DNA from 3 places in the Pseudomonas sp. KB-10 genome. Region 1 is predicted to be linked to each of the others. Evidence: predicted binding sites of a transcription regulator. Region 1 holds the regulator's gene; each other region holds the start of a gene.

Region 1 (6,378 bases):
CTGTTCGGATAACTGTTCGAGAATCTCGCCGGCCTCTACCAGGAAATCCTGGAGGATCTCTTCATCGGCGCCGAAGCTCATATTGTGTGCTCCTTAGAACCCTAGACTGGACAGCAGGTCGTCGACATCGTCCTGGCTGGAGGCAACGTCATCACGCTTATCGGCATGAATCTGCGGACCTTCACCCCGCGATGGTTCTTTTAATTTTTCCTGTTCGGCGCGCAGCACTTCGTGGTCGTGCTGAATGCCGGCAAAACGGTCGACCTGGCTGGCCATAAGCACCAGCTTGAGCAGGTTGCTTTCCACTTCGGTCACCAGCTGGGTGACACGCTTGATCACCTGACCGGTAAGGTCCTGATAGTCCTGCGCCAGCAAAATGTCGTTGAGGTGGCCGGAAAGCTTGGCGCCGTCTCGCTCGCTACGGGCGAGGAATAGCTCGACACGCTTGGCCAGCTCGCGAAAGCCATCGGCACCGATTTCGCGGCGCATGAAGCGGCCCCATTCGACGCTCAGGCTGTGTGCCTCGTCGCTCAGGTCATTGACCAGCGGCGCGCTCTGCTCGACCAGATCCATGGTCCGGTTGGCGGCCTTCTCGGTCATGGTCACGACGTAGTTCAGGCGTTCGGTAGCGTCGGCGATCTGCGACAGCTCCTGAGCATGCGGCATACGCGGGTCGAGCTGAAAGTTGACGATAGCGTTGTGCAGCTCACGGGTCAGTTTGCCGACTTCGTGATAAAGCCCGCGGTCGCGGACCTTGTTGAGCTCGTTGATCAGTTGCACCGCGGCGCCGAAATTGCCTTGTTCGAGGCTGTCGACCAGATCGCGGGCGTTGTTTTTCAGGGTCGACTCAAGGTCACCCAGCGTGGAGTCATCGTGTTCCATAGCACCCTCGCGGCTGGCATCAGCCGTTGACCCGCTCGAAGATCTTCTCGATCTTTTCCTTCAGCACCTGGGCGGTGAAGGGTTTGACCACATAGCCATTCACGCCGGCCTGGGCCGCCTCGATGATCTGATCACGCTTGGCTTCAGCGGTCACCATCAGCACCGGCAAGTGCTTGAGACGCTCATCGGCACGCACGGCACGCAGCAGGTCGATGCCGGTCATGCCGGGCATGTTCCAGTCGGTCACCAGAAAGTCGAAGCTGCCGCTTTGCAGCATCGGCAGCGCCGAAGTCCCGTCATCGGCTTCCGCGGTGTTGGTGAAACCCAAGTCCCGCAAGAGGTTCTTGATGATCCGTCGCATCGTCGAGAAATCGTCAACGATGAGGATTTTCATGTTCTTGTCCAAGTCGACCTCCGTACAGTCCCAAACGTATTGCGCTCGCAACTACGTCCTTTAATCATGAAACCGTTTCTGCCTGCGAGTACGCCGCCTTCAGCCAGCGCGCCATTCACTCAGCCGCGAGCGCAAACGCGCCGCGCACTGACTGTGCAACTGGCTCACGCGCGACTCGCTAACCCCCAGCACTTCACCGATTTCCTTCAAGTTCAATTCTTCATCGTAATACAGCGCTAGCACCAGACGTTCACGCTCCGGCAAGCCGGCGATGGCGTTGGCCAAGGCCGCCTGGAAGCGTTCGTCTTCGAGGTCCCGCGAAGGTTCGAGGTGGGTGTGCCCGGCGTCTTCGTGCAGCCCGCCATGCTCGCCGTCCTGTAACAGGTCGTCGAAGCTGAACAGGCGGCTGCCCAAAGTGTCGCCAAGAATGCCGTAGTAATCCTCCAGACTCAATTGGAGTTCGGCCGCAACTTCCTGATCTTTAGCGTCACGCCCGGTTCTCGCTTCAACGGCGCGAATGGCATCGCTGACCATACGGCTGTTGCGGTGCACCGAACGCGGCGCCCAATCGCCCTTGCGCACCTCATCGAGCATCGAGCCACGAATACGAATACCGGCGAAGGTTTCGAAACTGGCACCTTTGCCGGAGTCGTATTTGCGTGAGGCTTCGAGCAGGCCGATCATGCCCGCCTGAATGAGATCGTCGACTTGCACGCTGGCCGGTAAACGGGCCAGCAGGTGATAAGCAATGCGCTTGACCAGAGGGGCATAGCGTTCGATCAGCTGATGCTGGGAGTCCTGCGCCTGCGCCTTGTTGTACATACGAAGTCCAGAGGCTGCTGTCATACGGCCGAGTCTGCGGTCGGTTGCTGCACCAGACGCTCGACGAAAAACTCCAGATGGCCACGGGGATTGGCCGGCAGCGGCCAGGTGTCAACCTTCTGGGCAATCGCCTTGAACGCCAGAGCGCACTTGGAACGAGGGAAGGCTTCATAGACTGCGCGCTGTTTCTGCACGGCTTTACGCACACATTCATCGTAGGGCACGGCACCGACGTACTGCAGGGCGACATCAAGGAAGCGATCCGTCACCTTGGTCAGCTTAGCAAAGAGATTGCGCCCTTCCTGCGGGCTGTGGGCCATATTGGCCAGAACACGGAAGCGACTGATGCCGTGATCACGGTTGAGCAGCTTGATCAGGGCGTACGCGTCGGTGATCGAAGTGGGTTCGTCGCATACCACCACGAGGATTTCCTGAGCGGCACGAACGAAGCTGACCACCGCATCGCCGATCCCGGCAGCGGTATCGATCACTAGCACGTCAAGATTTTCGCTGATATCGCTGAACGCCTGGATCAAGCCGGCGTGCTGCATCGGCGTAAGGCTGACCATGCTCTGCGTGCCGGATGCGGCCGGCACGATACGGATGCCGCCCGGCCCCTGCAGCAGAACATCACGCAGGTCGCACTCACCCGCGATGACATCGGCCAGCGTGCGCTTGGGCGCCAACCCCAGCAGCACGTCAACGTTGGCCAGCCCCAGGTCGGCGTCCAGCAGCATCACCCGACGGCCGAGATCGGCCAGGGCCATGGACAGATTCACCGACACATTGGTCTTGCCGACGCCACCTTTGCCGCCGGTCACCGCGATCACCTGTACGGGATGCATACCCATGTTCTCTCTACACCTTGTCTAACTTCGACTTGACCAGAAGGCCGTTCACTCTCGCGTAACGCGAAAGGGTGCAACACTCTCGCCGCTTCAGCCGGCTCGCTGCGCCGGGTTGTGGTAGAGGCCGGCGAACATCTGCGCCATGGCATCTTCACTCGGCTCCTCGGCAGCCTGCAGCCCTACCGCACGACTGACCAGCTGATGGCTGCGCGGCACTTGCAGGTCATCCGGAATTCGCGGCCCGTCTGTCACATAGGCTACCGGCAGTTGCTGGCCTATAGCCAGACCCAAAACCTCTCCCAGACTCGCAGCCTCGTCCAGTTTCGTCAGTATGCAGCCTGCGAGGCCACAACGCTTATAACTATGGTAGGCGGCCTTGAGCACCTGGCTCTGACTTGTTGCCGCCAGAACCAGATAATTTTTCGCGTTGATGCGTGCCGAGGCCAGGCTTTCCAGCTGCAGACGCAGCGCCGGATCGTTACCCGGCAGGCCGGCGGTGTCGACCAGCACCACGCGCTTCTTGGCCAGCGGCGCCAAAGCCTGCAACAAAGACTGACCGGGGTCGATCTGGGTCACCGACACGCCGAGGATACGCCCCAAGGTCTTGAGCTGCTCCTGCGCGCCGATACGGAAGCTGTCCATGCTCACCAGAGCGACCTGCTGCGCGCCATACTTAAGCACATAGCGTGCGGCCAGCTTGGCCAGCGTAGTGGTCTTGCCCATGCCGGCCGGACCGACCAGCGCGATCACCCCGCCCTCTTCCAGCGGCTCGACCTTGGGCGTCTTGATTGCATGCGCCAGATGCGCCAGCAACATACGCCAGGCCTGGCGCGGCTCAGCGACCCCAGCGACCTTGCCCAGCAAGGCCTGCGACAGTTCGGCAGACAGTCCCATGCGTTGCAGGCGACGCCACAGGTTGGCCTGCTGCGGACGGCGACTCTGCAATTGCCCCCAGGCGATGGAGCCCAGCTGCACTTCGATCAGCTCACGCAAGCCGTTGAGCTCGAAGCGCATGGCATCCAGCGCACGCGGATCGACCGACGGTGCGGCAGGTGCAACGGCCTCGACCGGGCGCTGCGGCTTGACCGGCGTCGCTGGCAACTCGGGCGCCAGCAGGGATTCGTTGGCAAACAGTTGGCGGTCCTTGCCGGCATCCTGCTCGGCACGGGTGGTCAGCTCGGCCTGGGCACTGGCGATGCGCGCCTGGGTCTTGCGCAGCTCGGCTTCCAGCGCCGGGTTCGGACGTACCGGCGCCGGCGCCTGGTAATCCAGCGCGGCAGTCAGCTCGACGCCACCGGCGACGCGACGATTGCCGATGATCGAGGCATCAGCGCCCAGTTCGTCACGCACCAGTTTCATGGCGGTCCGCATATCGGCGGCGAAGAAGCGTTTGACCTGCATGACCCTTTACCTCAGTTCTGGCCAACCGTAGCGACTATGGTGACCTGCTTGTTGTCCGGAATTTCCTGGTACGCCAGCACATGCATGCTGGGAACCGCCAGCCGCGCGAAGCGCGACAGCATCGCCCGGACCGGTCCGGCCACCAGCAGAATCACCGGTTTGCCGAGCATTTCCTGGCGCTGCGCCGCTTCCACCAGGGAACGCTGCAGCTTCTCGGCCATGCCAGGTTCGAGGAGGATGCCATCCTCGCTGCCCTGACCGGCCTTCTGCAGACTATTGAGCAATATCTGTTCCAACCTTGGCTCAAGGGTGATCACAGGCAGCTCCGGCTCTAGTCCCACAATGCTTTGCACGATGGCGCGGGCCAGTGACACGCGAACAGCAGCGACCATAGCGGCGGGATCTTGACTCTTTGGCGCGACGTTGGCGATGGCCTCGGCAATGGTGCGGATATCGCGCACCGGCACCTGCTCCTGCAACAGCGCCTGCAGCACCTTGAGCAGGGTCGACAGCGACACCAGCCCCGGCACCAGCTCCTCGGCCAGCTTCGGCGAGCTCTTGGCCAGCAGCTGCATGAGCTGCTGCACTTCCTCGTGCCCGAGCAGCTCATGGGCGTGCTTGTGCAGGATCTGGTTGAGATGGGTGGCAACCACGGTGCTGGCATCGACCACGGTGTAACCCAGCGATTGCGCCTGATCCCGCTGACTCGGATCTATCCACACCGCTTCCAGGCCGAACGCCGGATCCTTGGCGGCGATGCCATTGAGCGGGCCGAATACCTGACCGGGGTTGATCGCCAATTCGCGGTCTGGATAGACCTCCGCTTCGGCGACACTAACGCCCATCAGCGTCAGACGATAGGCATTGGGCGCCAGATCGAGGTTGTCGCGGATATGCACCGAGGGCATGAGAAAGCCCATCTCCTGCGAGAGCTTCTTGCGTACGCCCTTGATCCGCGCCAGCAGTTGGCCACCCTGATTGCGGTCGACCAACGGGATCAGACGGTAGCCCACTTCCAGGCCAACCATGTCCACCGGAGTGACGTCGTCCCACCCCAACTCCTTGACCTCCTGCGCCTTCTGCGCCGGAAGCAGCTCCTGCTGGCGCTGGACCTCCTTGACCTCGGCTTCCTTGGCCTTGCGGTTCTTGTGCGCGATCCAGTAGGCGCCGCCAGCGGCGAGCAGGCCCAGGCTGATGAAGGAAAAGTGCGGCATGCCCGGCACCAGGCCCATGGCGATGAGAATGGCAGCGGCCACTGCCAGCGCACGCGGCGAGGCGAACATCTGCCGATTGACCTGGGCGCCCATGTCCTCGGAAGTGGAAACGCGGGTCACCATCACCGCAGCAGCGGTAGACAGCAACAGGGAAGGAATCTGTGCTACAAGGCCATCACCGATGGTCAGCAGGGTGTAGACCTTGCCCGCATCAGCAAAGGCCAGGCTGTGCTGCAGCACGCCGATGGCGATACCGCCGATCAGGTTGATGAACAGGATCAGCAGGCCGGCGATGGCGTCGCCACGGACGAACTTGCTGGCACCGTCCATCGAGCCGTAGAAGTCCGCTTCCTGCGCCACCTCCGAGCGGCGCTTCTTGGCCTCGGTCTGATCGATCAGACCGGCGTTGAGGTCGGCGTCAATGGCCATCTGTTTGCCGGGCATGGCATCGAGGGTAAAGCGTGCGCTGACCTCGGAAATACGCCCGGCGCCCTTGGTGACCACCACGAAGTTGATGATCATCAAGATGGCGAACACCACGATACCGACCACGTAGTTGCCGCCGATCACCACCTCACCGAAGGCCTGAATCACCTGCCCCGCCGCACCGTGCCCGTCATGACCGTTGAGCAGCACGACGCGGGTCGAGGCCACGTTCAGCGCCAGACGCAGCAGCGTCGCAGCCAGCAGGATGGTCGGGAATACCGCGAAATCCAGCGGGCGCAACGCGTAGATACTGACCAAGAGCACGACAATCGACAGCGCAATGCTGAAGGTGAACAGCACGTCGAGCAGAAACGGCGGGATCGGCAGCATG
Region 2 (6,378 bases), on a different contig from region 1:
AGCCTGACTCAGCTGGGCAACCGCTATCAATTCAACAATCTGTTCCCCAGCCTGGTGGCCAACGCGGTGCGCCAGGGCGAGCCACTGTCGCTGGTGCTGATGGACATCGATTTCTTCAAGAAGGTCAACGACGAACGCGGCCACGCCGGAGGCGACGCCTGCCTGAGTGCCTTCGCCGAGCGCATGCGCAAGGTGTTTCGCCGCGATGGCGACGCGCTGCTGCGCCTGGGCGGCGAGGAGTTCGGTGTGCTGCTGCCGGGCACCCCGCTGGCCCAGGCCCTGGACCTGGCCGAGCAGTTTCGTCAGGAGCTGGAAAGCGAAGGCCTGCTATTGGCCGGTCAGCACCTGGCGCTGACCACCAGCCTCGGCGTCGGCTGTTTCAGCAGCCGCCACGATGGCGACGCCGACGCCTTCTTCAAGCGCGTCGACGAGGCGCTTTACCGCGCCAAGCGTGAGGGCCGCAACAGACTGGTGGCGGCCGATCATTGAGGCCCGCCTGCCTCGGCATCAGGCAGGCCTTTGGCTGGGGGCCGACCAGGCTGCGCGCCCCAGCAGATCGTCGGCGCTAATCGCTGCGCACCACACCGTTGAAAACCGTCAAGCCTAAAGGCGGAACTTGCCCATTTGCACGGTCAGGTCCTCGGCCAGGCGGCTCAGCGTCTGGCAATCCTCACGACAGGCGTGCACTTCACCGGCGGTGGCATGTGCCAGGTCGGCGATGCCCTGCACGTTGCGGTTGATCTCCTCGGTCACCGAGCTTTGCTCTTCGGTGGCTGCGGCCACCTGGGTGTTCATGTCGCTGATGCGCTCGACTTGCGAAGTGATCGCCCCGAGCGACTGGCCTGTACGCTGACTGGATTCGACGCCGGTGCTGGTAGCCGACTGGCCGGCATGCATCGAGCTGACTGCGGTTTCCGCGCCCTGCTTGAGGCGCTGAATCATCTGCTGGATCTCGTCGGTCGAGGCCTGGGTACGGCTGGCCAGGGTGCGCACTTCGTCAGCCACGACCGCAAAACCGCGCCCCATTTCTCCGGCCCGCGCCGCCTCGATGGCGGCATTGAGCGCCAGCAGGTTGGTCTGCTCGGAAATGCCACGGATCACCGCCAGCACCTGGTCGATGGAGGCGACCTGCTCGGCCAGCTCGCTCACCGCCTCGGCGGCACTGCCGATGTCGGCGGACATCCGTTCGATATGGGCGATGGACTGCCCGACCACCTGACGCGCACTCTGCGCTTCCTCGCGGGCGCTGTGCGAGGACTGTGCAGCATCGCTGGCGTTACGCGCGATTTCCTGCACGGTCAGGCCCATCTCGTTCACGGCGGTGGCCACCATATCGGTCATTTCCTGCTGCTGGCCCGCGCGTCCGGCGGTGTTCTCCACCACCCGCGCGACCTGGCTGACCGCGGTACGCAGCCGCTCGCTGGTGGCCAGCACATCGCCGATCAGGTCACGCTGGCTGGCGAGAAAACGGTTGAAGCCACGGGCCAGATCGCCCAGTTCATCAGCCCGCGATTCATCGAGGCGCCGTGTCAGATCACCGCCACCCCCACCGATTTCCACCAGGGCCTGGGTCACCTGACGGATCGGCCGTACCAGGCCACGCGCCAGCAGCACCACCAGGCCAAGGAACAGCAGCGCCACAGCCACGCCGATCAGGCTGGTCATCAGCAGCGCCTGACGGGCCTCGGCGTAGACTTCGGCCTCCGGCACCTGGCTGACCAGCAACCAGTCGATACTGGCGAATTTCTGCGCCACGGCAAGAAAGGTCTCGCCATCGCGTTCGAAGCGCACCGCACGGCTGTCGCCGCTGAGCACCTGGCGGCTGGCATCGGCACCGAACAGCTCATCAAGCTTGCCATTGCCGCTCAGCTCGGACCGCGGGTGCACCTTGACGTTGCCCTGGCTGTCGATCAGAAATACCTGCCCGCGCTCACCAAAGCGAAAGTCGCTGATCATTCTCGACATGTCCGCCAGGTCGTAGCCCAGGCCGGCGACACCGAGCGTCTTGCCGCCACGCTTGATGCGCTGATTGATGAACAGCGTGGGCAGGCGCGTGGTCTTGTCGATGTCGATTTCCAGCACGCGATCACGATCACCGTCGACCAGGCGATAGAACCACTGGTTCTCCGCCTGATTGCGGTCGAGCGTGCGCATCAGGCCTTCGCCAGTGGTGTAGTTGCCGCTGGCCAGGGCAACGATGGACGTGGTCATGGCGTTCTGCTGTGCACGCACGCCTTCGAGATAACGGGCGAACTCGTCACGTCTCGCGGCGTCCTCACCTGCAGCCAGCCAGTCCTGCACCAGACTGTTCTCGGCAATGGAGGCGTTGGCGGTGATCGGCGCGGTAAGCACGCGTTCCAGGTCGTTACGGATCGCCAGCACCCGAGCTGGCAGCGCTTCATCGATCAGGTAGCGCTCGGTCAGGCGGTCGACCACCGCGGAGTAGATGCCGACGACGATGAGAATGCTGGCCAACAGGGCCGCACCCATGCTGAGGATCAATTGCCACTGAATACTGCGTTGCCAGAGGCGCATGGAAGCTTCTCCCGGTGGTGGTTTGGAGTTTGGCCGGACAATTGGATACAAAAATGTACACAAATTGCAATTAGGTTACCGCCAGATTCCATATCGGCGGTTCATGACCAAGCTTTATTCACCAATACCGGATGATTCGCTGCGCTAGCCGGGCGCTCGGAACAGAGCGGCCGCGGCTTGCAGCTTCGCCAGCGAATCCAGTCAGGGCCCTACGCTGAATTCCAGACGAGCGGTCTGGCCGCCTTCGTCGAGCACACTGAGCTGGTGCCTGCCGCTGTCGAAGGCATGGCTGAAGGGCGCATCCTGAGCACTGTCACCCAGTGGCTGACCATCGACAAACCACCAGCGTCGGCCATTGCCGCCCAGAGCCGAAAGGCTGAGGCGCAGCGGTTCATGATTGCCCTGCGGCCGGCGCAAGCGATCACCATCGCGCACGCCGACAATGGAAAGGGGCGCTACCTGGCTGCTGCCTGGCGGTGGACAACTCGGATCGACAGCAGGCAAGCGCGCCAAGCGCCGCTCCCGACGTGGCAGCCAGGGTTCCAGCGGTGCCGGCCACAACACCAGCTCACGCGTCTCGGCGCCTACGCAGGTGGGCCCGACGCGCTGTCCCTCGGCATTGACCCAGTAACGTTCGCGCAGGCCACTGCCCAGCGGCTGATCGGCAGCCTGCAAGGTCGGTGGCGTGGTGCCCTCCAGCGTCCAGGCGAAGCGCAGGCGTCGGCAGTTGGGATCGTCCCTGCTCATTGGCTGCCCCAGCGGCCAGCAGATGGCGGCCACGCCAACCTCGGCCGGCTGCGGATCGGCCGGTGCGGCGATGCCGCGCTGGCTATCGCGATTGACCAGCAGATCATGCACCTGCAGCAACAGCGGCGCAGCCGAGGCCAGACCGAACTGGCCGGGCACCGGGGTGCCGTCCGGTCGACCGATCCAGATGCCGATCAGATGGCGCGGCCCGACGCCAATGGCCCAGGCGTCGCGAAAGCCATAGCTGGTGCCGGTCTTCCAGGCCAGGGTCGGGCGCTGTGCCAGCTGTGCGCGCGGGTCGCGATCCGGCCGCGCCTGGCCGCTGAGGATGCGCCGGATGATCCAGGCCGAACCGGGTGACAGCAGACGGCGCTCACGTAATTCATCGTCTGGCTGCAGGCGCGCGCGGGCCGCCATACCACCGCGGGCGAAGGCGCTGTAACCGGCCACCAGCGATTCCAGCCGCGAGCCACCGCCACCAAGGATCAGCGCCAGGTTGGGCTCGGCCAGCGCCGGCAGACGGATCGGCAGCCCCGCGCTGCGCAGCTCGCCGGCAAAACGCTTCGGGCCGTAGGCTTCGAGCAGCTGCACGGCCGGCAGGTTGAGCGAGGTGGCCAGCGCCTCGCTGGCCGACACCGGGCCGATGAACCCGGCGGCGAAGTTGCCGGGGCGGTAGTCGCCGTAATGCCGCGGCACGTCCTGCAGCAGCGACTCGGAGTGGATCAGCCCGGCATCCAGCGCCATGCCGTAAAGAAAGGGTTTGAGCGTCGAGCCGGGCGAACGCAGGGCGCGCACCATGTCGACGTGGCCAAAGCGCGAGGTGTCAGCGATATCCACCGAGCCAAGATAGGCGCGCACCGCCATGCTCTCGTGCTCCACCACCAGAATCGCCGCCGAGGTGCGCTCGGGCAGGCGCGCGCGCCAGCCCAGCAGCAGGTCTTCCAGGCGCAGCTGCAAACCGGCATCGAGGGTGGTGCGAATCAGCGGCGGGCTGCCGGCACGGTTCAACCGCCGCGCCAGCAAGGGCGCCAGGCTCGGCTCGCGGCGCGGCGCGAGAAATACCGGCTCTTCCAGCGCTTCGTCCACCTGGATCTGCGGCCACACCTGAAACTCACCCAGGCGCCTGAGCACCTTGTCGCGCGCCGCCTGGGCGCGCTCGGGGTGGCGATCAGGGCGCAAGCGGCTGGGCGCCTGCGGCAATACGGCAAGCAGCGCAGCATCGGCGCGGGTGAGCTGGCTTGGTGGCTTGCCCAGATAGCTCCAACTTGCGGCGGCAACGCCCTGCAAGGTGCCACCGAAGGGCGCGCGATTGAGATAGAGCGTGAGTATCTCGTCCTTGGACAGGTGCCACTCCAGCTGCGCGGTGCGCCAAAGCTGCTTGAGTTTGCCAGGCAGGTCACGCCCGTGCGGATCGAGTAGGCGCGCCACCTGCATCGACAGCGTACTGCCGCCGGACACCACACGCCCGCCGTTCAGGTTCTGCCAGGCCGCACGCCCCAGGGCTAGCGGGTTGACCCCGGGGTGCTGGCGGAACCAGCGGTCTTCGTACGTCAGCAGCGCTTCCAGGTAATAGGGTGAGACCTCGTCCGGCGTCACCGGGTAGCGCCATACGCCGTCACGGTCGGCGAAACGCCACAATGGCGTGCCGTCTTCGGCCAACACCACGCGGGCCAGGTCGTCTTCGGGCAGGGGCAGCGGGAAGAGGCGGTCGGCTAGCCAGAGCAGGGCCAGGGGAAGCAGGAGGATAAGGAGCGCTCGCAGCCCTCTCCCCCAGCCCCTCTCCCGCAAGCGGGAGAGGGGAGCCGTTCGGTGTTTGGCCTCGGTCATATCGACACCCGCACCACCCCAGCGAAGACGCAGCTATTCATCAGGACGAGCAACCTGGCGAATCTGCTCAAGTACAGCCTCCGTTTCGGCCAGCACCTGATGATTCCAGAAACGCAGGACACGATAGCCTCGACTCTCCAGATAATGCTCACGTTGCTGGTCGTATTCCGTCTGCTGCTGGTGTTGGCCACCGTCCAGCTCGATGACCAGCCAGCGTTCGGTGCAGATGAAGTCGACGATATAGGGGCCAATGGGTTTCTGCCGTTTGAACTTCAGGCCTAGGAAACGGTGAGCGCGCAGGTAATACCACAGCCGTTGCTCGGCATCGGTCATCTCGTGCCTAAGGCGTTTGGCGTTGTCGAGTAAGGTCATGGTTCCTCCTTGAACCTGTTTTGCCCTCTCCCCCAGCCCCTCTCCCGCAAGCGGGAGAGGGAGCTATATGAGGTAAGCCTGATACCGAGTGCACCCTGCCTTGCAAGCCGTGTGACGCACATCTGACAGCTGACACGATCGGCTCCCTCTCCCATTTTTGGGAGAGGGTTGGGGAGAGGGCCGCTTTTAACGCCCCCTCACCACCAGCGAAGACGGCGCGCTTCCCAGTGCCTGCCAGCTCGGCCGGTACATCGACTCCACCTGAGGTGGCGGTACGCGGTAGCTGCCAGGCGTCACCGCGCGGGCCAGGTAGAGCAGATGGGTAGTGCCGTAATCATCCACGTCCACCGCTGCCACGTAGCGGTCGCCGCGATATTCCTGATGCTTGATCCGCGCGTTCTGCATCGACTGGCGCCACTCCTTGACGTTGCTGCCGGCGTCGTCGAGGCTCGCCGCGCTTTGCGCCAGGTTCTGGTTCTCCAGCTCCAGGCCGGCCGGCAGCAGGTCGACCACCAGTGCATCCGGTACGCGCTGGCGGGCCCGCACGGCCAGGTGCACCAGCACCAGTTCGCCGCTGTCCAGGCGCTGCAGATCGAGCGGACGGCCGTCCATGCCCAGGTACTCGCGCTCGATGCTGAGGTTCTCGCCCCCGGCGCGCGGCGCCTGGCTCGGGTAACCGGACAGGGTCAGCTGCTGATACAGCTTGGCGCTGCCGGCGTTGCTCACGCTAAGCGGCTCGGCCAGCTCGCCACGCTCCAGTTTGATACCGGGCTGCTGGTTGCTCAGCTCGAACTGGAAGGCGCCGCTGGCAAGCGCAGCGCTCCAGGTCTGCTCCGGCTTGCCGAGAATGCCGCGCCCGGCGAGGAACAGCGAGTTGCGCTCCTGAGTCGACAGCCA
Region 3 (6,378 bases), on a different contig from region 1:
ATCACGCCGATAATCTTGCCTTCGAGCTCCAGCGGGAAAGCGATGCTGGTCATCAACGTCCTTTGGCCGTCGACGTCGTCGTAATACGGTTCCAGTACGCAGGGCTGGCGCGTTTCGCGCGGGCAGGTGTACCAGGCGTTATAAGCAACGCCATTGGTACCGGGCGTGGTGTCGCCGAGCAGCTCTTCGTTCATCACCTCGGCTTCCAGTTGGCCGGCCGTAGGCTGCGCCCAGTACAGGGCGAAGCGTCCGCGGTCATTGCTACTGAGGTCGGGTTGGTCGGCGAACAGCTCATCCTTGCCATCCAGGGCGTTGGGCTCAAATACCAGATACAGGCCGAGCAGATCCGGATTGGCTTCCAGGCTGCTGCGCACTTGCCGGTTCAAGTCTTCACGCAGATCGAACGCATCGAGAAAACGTTTCTCGGCCTGTTCGCGCAGGAACAGGATCTGCCGAGAAAATCCCTTGCCGTACTGATAGGCGTCCATGAAGTAGCGCTGGATACGGATCGCCTGCAATTCGCTGCGTGCTTTCAGGCGCAGCGTCGCGCTTTCTTCCAGCATGCTGGAGCTGGCCTCGCGCACCAGGCTGGCGCTACGGCTGGACTGATACTGCGAGGCACCCACCAACAGCGTGACGATGGCGAGCAGGCAGAGGCCGGCGAGCAGTGTGATCTTCCATTGGATCGAAAGACGGCTGAACAGCATGGTGTGTTCCTTTCTATATGGCTGATACGGTTATCGGTGCGCGGGGCGCTTTCTTGATAGAAAGAATCTTGCTCGGGATTATGCACGGATTGATCTGGATTCTGAACGATCGCTCTTTTTGACAGGATAGTTCGCATACGGCACAGTACGCGGCTTTTTGCGCCGGCCCTGCTGGCGCCGTGCAGGTGGGTTATTTATGAATGCTGTAATAGCCGCGGTCGGCATCATGCTCGTCCTGAGCCTCTGCCGCGTACACGTGGTAGTGGCGCTGATTGTCGGAGCCCTGGTGGGTGGGCTGCTTGGCGGTCTGGGTGTCGAGGGAACGCTGCAGGCGTTCAATCAGGGGCTCGGCGGCGGGGCGACGGTCGCCTTGTCCTACGCGCTGCTCGGCGCTTTCGCTGTGGCCATCGCCAAGTCCGGTCTGGCGCATGCTCTGGCGGACAGGGCGCTGACGCTGGTCGAAAGGCAGCAGGCAGGTGCCGGTAGTGCGCTGAAATGGTTACTGATCGTCCTGCTACTGGCGGTCGCCATCTCCTCGCAGAATCTGTTGCCGATCCATATCGCCTTCATTCCGTTGCTGGTCCCGCCGCTGCTCTACGTGCTGAGCAAGTTGCAGCTGGACCGCCGCCTGATCGCCTGTGTACTGACCTTCGGTCTGATTACCCCCTACATGTTCCTGCCGGTAGGTTTTGGCGGCATCTTCCTCAACGAAATCCTGCTGGCCAATGTGGCCAAGTCCGGTGTCGACGTCACGGGCGTCAGCATCGCTCAGGCCATGGCCATTCCGGCGCTGGGCATGCTCTTCGGTCTGCTCGTCGCGGTATTGTTCAGCTATCGTGGCAAACGGGTCTATGACCTGGAAAAAGTTGCGCAGAGCGAACAGCTGGATGCGCAGTACAACCCATTGAGCCTGTTGGTGGCGGGGCTGGCCGTTGCCGCAGCGTTCATTGTGCAGCTATGGCTGGATTCTATGATCATCGGCGCGCTGGCCGGTTTCGTGATTTTTTCGGTCTCCGGCGTGGTGCGCTGGAAGGAGGCCGATGGCCTGTTCACCGAAGGCATGAAAATGATGGCCATGATCGGTTTCATCATGATCGCGGCCTCCGGCTTTGCCGAAGTCATGAAGACCACCGGTGAGGTCAACTCGCTGGTCGACAGCGCGGCAGCTCTGATCGGCCATAACAAGGCAGTCGGCGCGCTGCTGATGTTGCTGGTCGGACTGCTGGTGACCATGGGGATCGGGTCTTCATTTTCGACCATCCCGATTATCGCGGCGATCTTCGTGCCGCTCGGTGTACTGCTGGGTTTCAGCCCGCTGGCCATCGTTTGCATCGTTGGCACCGCCGGCGCTCTGGGCGATGCCGGTTCGCCCGCTTCGGACTCGACCCTGGGGCCGACCTCAGGACTCAATGCCGACGGTCAGCACAATCACATCTGGGACAGCGTGGTGCCCACCTTCCTGCACTACAACCTGCCGCTGCTGGCGTTCGGTTGGGCGGCCGCTATGATCCTGTAATGGCGTGAATGCGCCGGGTTAAGTTCTCGGCGCCTTGGGTCGCTTAATTCTTCCACGGGGCTGCCGATATATCGGTAGCCCCGTTTTTGGCTCTGTATAACAAGGACAACAAGAATGCGCCTCACATTGAAAACCAAGGTGATACTGCTTGCGCTGGTTCCGGTCATCCTCTTCGCGCTGGTGCTCAGCGGTACGGCGGCGAGGGTGTTGCAAAGCCTGGCTGCCGATGAAGTGGCCGAGACGCGTGAGCGCCTGCTGCAGGAAAAGCGCAGCGAGCTCGAGCACTACATGCAGATCGCCCTTGGCTCGGTGAAGGGGCTTTACGATGGGGCAGCGCAGGGCGACATGGCCAGTCGCGAACAGGCCATCGCCATCCTCTCCAAGATCAAATATGGCGCCGACGGCTATTTCTTCGGCCACGACTCCAACGTGGTGCGCCTGTTTCGTGGCGATAGCCCCGTGGACGTCGGCAAAAGCCTGGCCGACCGTCGCGACCCGAACGGGGTGTACATCAACCGCGAACTGGTCAACGTGGCGAAGAACAACAGCTACTTCGTCAACTATTCCTCGCCACTACCGGGCAATGAATCGGTAATGGTGCCCAAGCTTGCCTACAGCTATTACCTGCCGAAGTGGGATATGGCGCTTGGCACTGCGCTTAATCTCGACGGCGTCGAAGCGGGGATCAGGGAGGTTGAAGAGGATATCGACGAGCGCATCGGCACCATCATCACCAGCATCATGGTCGTGGCAGCGATTCTGCTGCTGGTGTTCGGTGTGATCGGCGTGTGGGTGGGCAATGCCTTTCTGCGTCCGCTGCAACAGATCAAGGCCAATCTCGATGATATTGCCGCAGGAGAGGGTGACCTCACCCGGCGTTTGCCGGTCACCAGTCAGGACGAGCTGGGTGAGTTGGCTGGCTCCTTCAACCGCTTCGTCGAGAAGATCCATGATCTGGTGCGGCAGATCGTCGACATGACCGGACAGTTGACCAGCCTGGTAGGGCAGGTCGCGGAGCAGGCGCAGCGCTCTGAGCAAGCCATGGCGCAGCAGCGTCACGAAACCGACCAGGTGGCCACGGCGATCAACGAAATGTCGGCGGCCGCCCACGAAGTGGCGAAGAGCGCGCAGAATGCAGCCGAAGCCGCGCAGCAAACCGATCGCGAGGGCCAGGCTGCGAAGAGCGTGGTCGACGGCAGCATCCAGCGCATTCACTCCCTGGTCGATGACATTCGCAGCAGTGGCGTCTCACTCGACAGTCTGCAACAGGACGTGCAGTCGATCGTCAGCGTGCTTGATGTGATCCGCTCCATCGCCGAGCAAACCAACCTTCTGGCGCTCAATGCGGCCATCGAAGCGGCTCGCGCCGGCGAGGCCGGGCGTGGTTTCGCCGTGGTCGCCGATGAAGTGCGTGCGCTGGCCAGCCGTACCCAGCAGAGCACTCAGGAAATTCAGGGCATGATCGACCGCCTGCAGAAGGGCACGCTTGAGTCGGTGACCTCGATGCGTCGCTCCAGCGATGCCGGTGAGCTGACCAGCGAGCAGGCCAACAAGGCCGGCGAATCGCTCGATGCCATCGCCCAGCTGATCGCCACCATCAATGCCATGAACGCGCAGATCGCCAGCGCCGCCGAGGAGCAGACCGCGGTGGCCGAGGAGATCAACCGCAGCGTGCACCAGATCGCGGTGGCCGTAGACAGCGTCGCCGATGAAACCGAGCGCGGCGCGCAGACCGCACGCAGCCTCGCCGGCCTCGGCGATCGCCTCGGGGCGCTGGTGCGTCAGTTCCGCATCTGAGTCAGAGCGGGAACCTCCAGCGGCTGAACCCGTCGCTGAGCTGCTCGATCCAGGCGCGGACCGCCGGCGACATGCCTCGCCGATGTGTATAGGCCAACTGGATGTGGCCCTCCGGCACCGTCCAGTTCGGTAGTAGCGCTACCAGGCGACCGTCGGCCAGTTCCTCGTGACAGTGCGTGGTGGGCAGCAGGGTAATGCCCACGCCTGCCAGCGCTGCCGACTTGCGAATGGGAAAGTCGTCTACGGCCAGGCGCGCGTCCAGGGCAACCTCGCGCGACTCCCGCGTCGTGTTGTGCTCAAAGCGCAGATGAATGCGCCGATCCGCGCTGATGGCGCCCAGGGCGGGGAGCTGTTGCAGGTCTTCCGGCTGCTCCAGGCGCAGCCCCGCGACCAACTCCGGATGCGCGACCACATTGGCGCGCGCCGGCAACAGGCGTCGGGTGATGAGCCCGGGCTCTTCATCATCGACGTTACGCACGCGCAGAGCGACATCAACCGCCTCGTTGAGCAGGTCGATGCGACGTGTGGTCTGCACCACTTCCAGCTGCACCCTGGGATAGCGAGTCAGAAATTCGTTGATCAGGTCCGGCAGTATGGCCACGCCAGGGGGCGTGGAAAAACGTATTCGACCACGCGGCTCGCTGGTCAGGTTGGTCACGGTTTCCTCGGCCTGTTCGGCTTCCAGCAACATTGCCTGGCAATGGCGCAGGTAGCGCTCGCCGATATCGGTCAGCGCCAGTTTGCGTGTCGAGCGCTGCAGCAGGCGTGCGCCCAGGCGTTGTTCCAGTTCGGCGATGCGCCGTGACAGGCGTGACTTGGGTATGCCCAGCAGCCGCCCGGCTGCGGCAAAACCACCGGCTTCCACCACCTTGGCGAAGTAGAACAGGTCGTTGAGGTCTTGCATTCACTGTCCTATGGGTGGGACGAAGCATCGCATTTTCGCCATCTTATCGCTTATTGGGCTCATGGGTAGTATCGCCTCCATTGTGCCACCACACTCCGGAGATAAGCCATGAAACTACTGCACCTCGATTCCAGCATCCTAGGCGATGCATCCGCTTCCCGTCAGCTCAGCCGCGCCGTGGTCGAGGCCTGGAGCGCTGCCGCTCCCGATGCCCAAGTGACCTACCGCGACCTGGCCAGCGATGCGCTGAGCCACCTTTCCGCCGCCAGTCTGATCGCGGCCGGTACACCGGCTGAACTGCGCGACGCCGCGCAAAGGCATGAAACCGAATTGGCCGAGCGCACCCTGGAAGAGTTCCTGGCTGCCGATGCAATCGTGATCGGTGCGCCGATGTACAACTTCGCCATTCCCAGCCAGCTCAAGGCCTGGATCGACCGTATTGCGGTGGCCGGCAAGACTTTCAGCTACAGCGAAAATGGTCCGGTAGGGCTGGCGGGTGGCAAGACCGTGGTGATCGCATCCAGTGCCGGTGGCATTCATGCCGGCCTGCCGTCCGGTCAGGCCCATGAGGACTATCTGGTTCGCGTGCTGAACTTCCTCGGCATCGACGACATCGAGATCGTCCGCGCCGAAGGCCTGGCCTATGGCGAAGAGCCGCGCGCCGAAGCCATGAAGGGCGCAGCGCAGCGCATCTCCGAGCTGTTCGCCACTGCCTGAGCGGAACGCTGAAACAACAAAGCCCGCGAAAGCGGGCTTTGTCATTCTGCAGCAGACCTCAGACGATGATGCCCTGGCTGCGCAGGTAATCGTCGTAGGTGCCGCTGAAGTCGGTGACGCCGTTGTCCGACAGCTCGATGATGCGCGTGGCCAGGGAGCTGACGAACTCGCGGTCATGGCTGACGAAGATCAGCGTGCCCGGGTAGTTCTCCAACGCCAGGTTGAGCGCCTCGATGGACTCCATGTCCAGGTGGTTGGTCGGTTCGTCCATCACCAGCACGTTGGGCTTCTGGCAGGCCAGTTTGCCGAACAGCATACGGCCCTGCTCGCCACCCGAAAGCACCTTGACCGACTTCTGGATCTCGTCGGAGGAGAACAGCATGCGGCCCAGCGCGGCGCGGATGTTCTGCTCGCCACTGGTCCACTGGCCCATCCACTCGAACAGCGTCTCGTCGGCTTCGAAGTCGTGGGCGTGATCCTGCGCGTAGTAACCGACTTCGGCGCTGTCGGTCCATTTCACGCTACCGGCGTCCGGCTGCATTTCCCCGACCAGGGTGCGCAGCAGGGTGGTCTTGCCGATGCCGTTGGGGCCGATGATGGCCACACGCTCGCCGGCTTCGATGGTGAAACCGAAGTTCTTGAACAGCACCTTGTCATCGAAGGCCTTGGACAGCTTCTCGACGGTCACGGCCTGGCGGTGCAGCTTCTTGTTCTGGTCGAAACGGATGAACGGGCTG

What was found. Region 1 encodes FliA, which starts transcription of late flagellar genes. Its sites were predicted from a motif close to CTAAAGTTTNNNNNNNNNNNGCCGNTAA; they were not measured.
Region 2: a site for FliA is predicted at 2,626-2,653, ahead of DXK50_RS00055 (methyl-accepting chemotaxis protein). Genes of this name have one in related genera too.
Region 3: a site for FliA is predicted at 2,266-2,293, ahead of DXK50_RS18260 (methyl-accepting chemotaxis protein). Genes of this name have one in related genera too.

What each region holds. Positions count from the first base shown of each region.
Region 1 covers NZ_QYYB01000002.1:129,613-135,990, forward strand. Annotated here, with positions in the region: gene DXK50_RS05595 (chemotaxis protein CheA) at 1-81, opposite strand, end outside; gene DXK50_RS05600 (protein phosphatase CheZ) at 94-882, opposite strand; gene DXK50_RS05605 (chemotaxis response regulator CheY) at 902-1,276, opposite strand; gene fliA (RNA polymerase sigma factor FliA) at 1,376-2,122, opposite strand; gene fleN (flagellar synthesis regulator FleN) at 2,119-2,949, opposite strand; gene flhF (flagellar biosynthesis protein FlhF) at 3,037-4,347, opposite strand; gene flhA (flagellar biosynthesis protein FlhA) at 4,359-6,378, opposite strand, start outside.
Region 2 covers NZ_QYYB01000001.1:12,482-18,859, forward strand. Annotated here, with positions in the region: gene DXK50_RS00050 (GGDEF domain-containing protein) at 1-489, shown strand, start outside; gene DXK50_RS00055 (methyl-accepting chemotaxis protein) at 604-2,535, opposite strand; gene pbpC (peptidoglycan glycosyltransferase PbpC) at 2,737-5,109, opposite strand; gene DXK50_RS00065 (endonuclease domain-containing protein) at 5,143-5,481, opposite strand; gene DXK50_RS00070 (alpha-2-macroglobulin family protein) at 5,668-6,378, opposite strand, start outside.
Region 3 covers NZ_QYYB01000006.1:361,895-368,272, reverse strand. Annotated here, with positions in the region: partial or broken gene DXK50_RS25555 (PDC sensor domain-containing protein) at 1-488, opposite strand, end outside; gene DXK50_RS18265 (Na+/H+ antiporter family protein) at 904-2,223, shown strand; gene DXK50_RS18260 (methyl-accepting chemotaxis protein) at 2,338-4,020, shown strand; gene DXK50_RS18255 (LysR substrate-binding domain-containing protein) at 4,022-4,924, opposite strand; gene DXK50_RS18250 (FMN-dependent NADH-azoreductase) at 5,033-5,641, shown strand; gene DXK50_RS18245 (ABC-F family ATPase) at 5,700-6,378, opposite strand, start outside.